2 linked regions of the Verrucomicrobium spinosum DSM 4136 = JCM 18804 genome follow. The protein of the gene in region 1 interacts with the protein of each later gene in a pairwise test. Links are inferred from orthologs where the notes say so. Each region holds a gene or a part of one and is shown on either strand. Other genes may lie near its edges.

Region 1 (3,120 bases):
GCGTGATGGTGGACGAAAGCGGTCTGGTGGATCTGGGCAAGTACGGCACCGTCAAGCTGGGCGGCCTGCGCCTGCATGAGGCGGTGCTGCCGCTGGAGAGCGCCTTTCGCCGTCAACGTGGCCAGTCTCTCATCAACGTGCAGGTCATCCGGGTGGAAGACCTCCCTCTGTTAAGCATTCGCGGCGCTGTGAAGCAGCCCGGCATCATTCAATTTGTTGAGGGAGCCACCCCTGCCTCGGTGCTCCGCTACGCTGGCGGCCGCACCGGCGATCCGACTGCCACGGCCGTGTATGTCACACGCAATGGCCAGCGCGCCTTTCACGTGAACTATCTAAACTCGGAAATCCCGCTGGAGCCAGGCGATATTGTGACGTTCTCAGACTCGCTCTGATCCGTATCTCTGCGCAACCCCCACCCCCCCTTTCGGCATGCCTTACGAAACCGCCCCCGGCAGCCCAGAGCAGCCGTTGATCGACGTCATCCCTCTGCGCATCGGTGCAGGGCTCACCCTGCTCTACATGCACGCCTGGCAGCACGCCTTCCTGGCTTGGGGTGCCGTCTGGAACCAGGAACCCTGGGAAGTCATTGGCGTGGTGGAGCAGTCCGGCCTCCCCCTCCCGAAGGTCCTCGCCGCCTTCGCTGCCGGTGCAGCGATCTTCACCGCAGTGTGCTGGATCCTCGGGTTCTTCACCCGGTTCGCCTCCGTCGCCTTCATCCCTGTCACGCTCGGTGCCCTCTGGGTGTGCAATCGCGTGGGCCAGAGCTTCGGTGCCGAGTCGTGCATCCTTTTCCTGCTCATCGCCATCACGCTCATTATCAAGGGACCCGGCTGGCTCTCCGTGGACGCCCTCTTCTCTCGCGGCAAGAAACAGCGCAAGGCGATCTATCTCTGAGTGGAAACGGTCTTCGTCTTTTCCTAGAACTTGGACAGCCGATGTGGACCAACCCACATCGGCCCGCTGCATACCTGAATTAGCTCCTCTCAGATCAGTGGAATTCTGTTAATTCCGTCAATTCTGTCTAAGTTCTCCTCTTCGAGTTCCATTCCACATGTCCACCCCAGCCGCCCCCGTCCGCATTCTCGCGGTCGATCCTGCGCTTCGCAACACCGGCTGGGCTGTTCTCCAGCATGAGGGGCGCACCACCACGGCACTGGCCTATGGCGTGATTCAGAATCCCGCCAAACTCCTCACCTCCGGGTGCCTTGTCGCGATTCGAGAACAGCTAAGCGAGGTCATCAAGAAATTCGGCCCCACTTCCTGCGCGGTTGAATCCACCATCTACGTGCAGAGCTACAAGACCGCCATCACCCTCGGCAGCGTCCGTGGCGCGGTCTTGATCGCCGCTGCCGAACACGGCCTCCCCATCTACGACTACGCCCCGCGCGAAGTGAAACAGGCTGCCGTGGGCAAAGGGGCCGCCGCCAAGGAACAGGTCGCCTTCATGATGCGCTCCATGCTCCGCCTGCGTGAAACCCCGCCCTCTGATGCCGCCGATGCCCTGGCCGTGGGCCTGGCGCATATTCAAGCAACTGCGGGGGCCCTGAGCGTGGGACGGGAGAGGGAGCGGGCTTGAGTTCAGTGGGCAGTAGGCAGTTCTCAGTGGGCAAGGTGTTGGACGCCCATCTCAACCTAAGCATCCCCAGAGCTTGCTAACACCACAGGTGACACCGGCTTCCCGCCGGTGCGTGCTCCCAGCGTCCCGCCGGATGGAGTGGCGAGATGACATAGCAAGCTGATATCATCTCCATTTGGGTTGGATCGACCAACACCTTGCCCACTGCCCTCTGCCTACTGCCCACTGAATCCGCGTTTCCCCAGTTCCCCCAGCGTCCACGCATACTCCGCGCTCAACTGGTCCACCACATCCCCCGTGCGCAACTCCTCGGGCAGCACTTCCCAGGTATAGGTCTCCATTTCCAGATGCTGGCAGGCGGTGGGATGTTTCGCCAGCCAGTCCAGGGCACCGAGGATGTGGTCCTTGGTGTCGGAGAACCCGCCGCTCGGTTCGGCGTGGAGCGGCACGTGGAAGTGCACGCGCCATTCGTCGCCGATCTCATACGGCATGCTCGCGGCCAGTTCCATGGCATTGGGGATGTCGCGCAGACGGCGGAGGGGAGTGTCGCCTTCACGGATGACCACTTGGTGGAAATACACCGGCTCATCGAAGCTCTTCAGGCGGTCCAGATTCTCCGGCGTGGGCTTGAGCTTGAGTGCGGAGCTCAGGTGCAGCTTGCTCAGGCGGATGCCGGCATCGTGGATGCGGCTGAGCGCCTCATTTGCTTCCTCGAACTCGACTGCGAGGTGACAACAGTCGTAGTTCACCCCCACCCGTTTCAGGAAAGTACGATCCCCCGGGTACTGGTCCACATAGAGGCCAAAGAACTTGAGCAGCTCCCCGCTTGTCTCCACCAGCCCCAGGGGCTCTGGCTCCAGGCCCAGGTGCAGATCCTGACCCGTGCGGTCACAGATGCTCTGTATGTGCTCACTACAGGCCTTGAGGTTCGCGAAGATTGCTTCCAATTCCTCAATGCCAATGCCAAACTCCTTGTGTGAACCCGGCAGCGTGCTCACACTGCCACTCATGCCCTTGGGCAGGAGCTGGGAGAGAATGTCAAACAACCGGTTCGTGTATTCCAGCCGATCCTTGGAGGTCCAGTCCGGCTTGAAGACCTGTTCCTTCACCCGCGCGCCATGGAAATTACCATAGGGGAATCCATTGATGGTAAAGACATAACAGTTGTGCTTCTCCAGCCACTCCTGGAACTCCGCCAGCTGGCAGGGCTCAGCCAGCTCCCGGGAAGCCTGGTCCCCCAACCGCAATCCGATGCCATAAGGCTTGCCTCCCGCCACGCGATCCTTCACCCTCAGGGTATAGTCCTCCAGGGTGCGCCAGGTCTGTGCCCAAGTTTCGCCGCGGTGAATGTTCGTGCAGTAGCCCAGGTGGATGCCGTGTTGGAGGTGCATGGGGTCACTCTAGCCAGTCAGTTCCGCCGCTCAAGATCGGAAGAGACATCCATTTTCGGACTTGGCCCCGTTTTTGCTTTCCGTTAAATACATTTAACCCGCACCCCTCCTCCCATGCCCATGCTGCTGGACAGCTACGATAAGGAAAACTTT
Region 2 (3,122 bases), 5.8 Mb from region 1 along the record:
GCCCGAACAGAATGTTGAACTCATAAGTCTTGCCATCCGAGAGAACATTGACCAACTCATCAGTGACATGGTCAGGAACCCGACGTGAAAAACGTGTTTTTCTTACGGTAGCCATAGACCCGGAGTATAGCACCGCGCAAGCACGTTGGCGAGTTTTTGTTTGATTTCACAGGAAAAATCCACGAATTCCAGCCCAAAGTTGCCTTTGAGGATAGAATTTTCCTGCTCCTCCGTATCCGCCGAATCTCAGCGGCTCGTGAAATTCCCCACCACCGTCATCTCAGCACTCTCGGCCTTGAGGGAAAAGATTTCCTCACTGGCAGGGAAAGCAGAGGAGTCGAATCGATCTTGAAGATCGTCTGCGAATTCCTGAATAGCCTCCGCTCCGGCTGGGAAAACATAGAGGGAATTGCGGTCCGGCGTCACGACCCAGACCTCTTTGCCAAAGACTTTCTCAAAGATCTTTCCCAGAGAAGGGGCCGTCAGCAAGCAGGGGAAGAGGTGGTCTTCCCCCCGGTACACGGCGTAGATGACCTTTCCGGCTTCGTTTTTGATCAGTTCCGGCTGAAGACTCGCCAGCCGGCGGTCGGCAGCCTCGGCCGCTTTCCGTTGAAAGCTATCGGCGCTGATGCCCAGCTTGTTGAATTCTGACTCCGTGTAGGGCACGAGTCGCGAGGTTGAGGGATCCAGCTTCACTGGGGTGAACACCGTCAGCCGGGCCTTCGCCAGAGTCAGTGAGATGGAGGAGCGGACCACCTTGGGCTCTGGCAGCAGGAGGTAGTTCTCCACCCGGATCGGCACGGCCTTGGGGGTGGCCCCGGCAGGAGACTGGGCCAGCACGGAGGAGAACGGGGCCACGAGGACGGCGCAGGTGGCTGCCGTGCCGAGGAGAGGGAGAAGGAAGCGTCTCACGCCGCCACGTTCCCTGAGGTGGGCCATTCTTCAACTGGCAAATGCCGGGGCCAGGCACGACGTCACGCTTTCCTGTTGCGCGAGTGCGTCGTCAGACGGATGTGGCCCCATGATCGCCTACCTCCGCGGCCACTTGGTCGAAGCCCTGCCCAACCAGCTCACGGTGGACGTCAACGGCGTAGGCTATCTCTGTCTGGTGCCCCTCTCCACCTACGACCGGCTGGCGGGTACGCAGGGGGAGGTGAGGCTGCTGACGCACCTCAACATCACCGAGCGCGATCACACGCTGTTTGGCTTCGCCACCGCTGAGGAGCGGGACCTCTTCCGCCTCCTGATCAATCGCGTGAGCGGCATTGGCCCCAAGATGGCGCTGGCGGTGCTCAGCGGCATGGCCGTGGGCGACTTTAAAGACAACGTCATCCGCAACGACGTGACCGCGCTCTCCCGCATCAGCGGAGTGGGCAAGAAAACGGCGGAAAGGATCGTGCTGGAACTGAAGGACAAGGTGGGCATCGTGGATACCTGGCAGGCCGCCCGGAGCACGGGCAACAGTCTGGTGCCAGACCCCACCCAGGCTGCGCAGACGGATGCGGTGCTCGCGCTCATCGCCCTCGGCTTCAAGCAGACCGAAGCGCAGAAGACGGTGCAGGATCTCGTGAAGAAGGCAGGTGGCGTGGTCAGCGCGGACAAGCTCATCCGCGATGCTTTGAGGAACCTCTGACAGTCGGCCTCCTGGCGCCTTACTTCAGCGTCTCCCAGTTGGAATTGCCCAGCCCCTTCTCGATGAACCAGTCGAGGTTCACCGACTTGGGGTCGTTGCCCAGGCGCTTCACCCGGGCCCGCTGGGTGTCCACGAGGAAGAACCCCCTCATGGGGAACACGCGCAGGCCCCGGTAGTCCAGCGCCCACGCCATGACGCGGTGTACCCCGGGAGGGAGCTGCTCAAAGCTGAACCGGCCGGTGAATTTGGCGAGCCCCTCATTCGGCAAATGACCCTCGGGCACATGGGTGAACTGGAGGTCACGTGCCATCACCTCCATGAAGTACAGGGGCAGACCTGTGACTTGGGTGACGTGGAAGATCTCCCAGTGCCCATCGTGGGGGTCTTTATAGGTCAGCAGCACCGCATCTGCCACCCTCTCGCGATTGGGCAGGCAGGCATAACCCCAGACCGCACCGGAAACTCCCTGCTCGTCATTAGTTTGCACCACGCAGGCAGAGAGTTCTGCGGTATTGCTGCTGAGCAGCTTGGGGGTGAGGCTGAAGTTGTCCAACCGGGAATTCTTGAGCATGGCGGGCCTGAGGTGGCCCAGGTCATCCGCCTTGCGCGCCAAGTTGCGATTCCCCGCCACATCCCCCTCCACGGCAAGAGGGAGCTTGTAGAAGAGGGTGTTGGCCGCGCCGCGGAGCCGTGAGGATTCCCACACGGCCATCATGCGCCAGCCGAAGGACCACGAGATGGCCTGCATGAAAATCAGGGCAAAGGCACCTGCTGTGAGAGACTGGAGAATGAATCGGCGGAGACCTGGCTGATGCTGACCCAGATGCCGGGCAATGAGCCAGACGAGCACAATTAAAGCCACCGTAAGCGGCACGGCGTGGATGACATACCGGGCATGCACGGCATTGTCTCCCGTCGTGGTGGCCCAGGAACGGCCAAGAGAGGTGAGAAAGGCCGCGCCCACGGAGTAGGTGCCTAGCAGGAGCCAGGGAAGCAGACGCTCACGAAGCGCCTGCTCGCGGAAATGCCGGAGCCAATAAGCTGCGCATCCGCCAAACAGGGCCAGGGATGAAGCGCCCAACCACAGGCTGGTATGCATGAGGGACAGGCTCGATCCCCGGGCCAGATGGCACCCCAGGAAGCGGAGGATGAAGCTGGCGGCGGCCTTCGGCCGACGGACGAACTCGCTGACGTTCCGCCCCATGGTGGCCTCCTCTCCTTGTTTGTAGGAGAAAGCTCCGTCCACTTCGTTCTTCAGGCCGTGGAAGTAGAGGATAGCCGTGATCCCAAAAATGAAGAGCCAGGCCACCAGGAACCACTGGCGCTCCCTCCCCGCCTTCAGCGCACCGGACCACCAGATCATGGGCACCATGAGCACCCAGACGAGCAGGCCGGTGGCAAAGGTCTGGGTGGCACACTCTGCACAGAGGACGGCGAGCACGAGGCGCAGCCACGCCGGCCAATGGGACCGGAGCAGTACCACCAGCGC

The links.
Region 2: the proteins of ruvC (region 1) and ruvA interact in binary tests that used the Escherichia coli proteins (3 or more experiments, as listed by UniProt). The link is inferred for Verrucomicrobium spinosum DSM 4136 = JCM 18804 from one-to-one orthologs.

The regions. Positions count from the first base shown.
Region 1 is NZ_ABIZ01000001.1:2,209,074-2,212,193, reverse strand. Bases 11-2,813 are described here. They hold ruvC (crossover junction endodeoxyribonuclease RuvC), read left to right. Parts: upstream 11-1,051; coding sequence 1,052-1,576; downstream 1,577-2,813. Other genes in these bases: eboE (metabolite traffic protein EboE), read right to left, coding at 1,792-2,813; VSP_RS08665 (DoxX family protein), read left to right, coding at 430-894; VSP_RS08670 (polysaccharide biosynthesis/export family protein), read left to right, coding at 11-392. Outside these bases: more of VSP_RS08670, read left to right, coding at 1-10; more of eboE, read right to left, coding at 2,814-2,967; VSP_RS08650 (circularly permuted type 2 ATP-grasp protein), read left to right, coding at 3,082-3,120.
Region 2 is NZ_ABIZ01000001.1:7,975,127-7,978,248, forward strand. Bases 23-2,827 are described here. They hold ruvA (Holliday junction branch migration protein RuvA), read left to right. Parts: upstream 23-1,021; coding sequence 1,022-1,633; downstream 1,634-2,827. Other genes in these bases: VSP_RS32110 (hypothetical protein), read right to left, coding at 23-115; VSP_RS32115 (hypothetical protein), read right to left, coding at 247-912; VSP_RS32125 (DUF2339 domain-containing protein), read right to left, coding at 1,653-2,827. In the rest of the region: more of VSP_RS32110, read right to left, coding at 1-22; more of VSP_RS32125, read right to left, coding at 2,828-3,122. UniProt on the Escherichia coli protein: The RuvA-RuvB-RuvC complex processes Holliday junction (HJ) DNA during genetic recombination and DNA repair.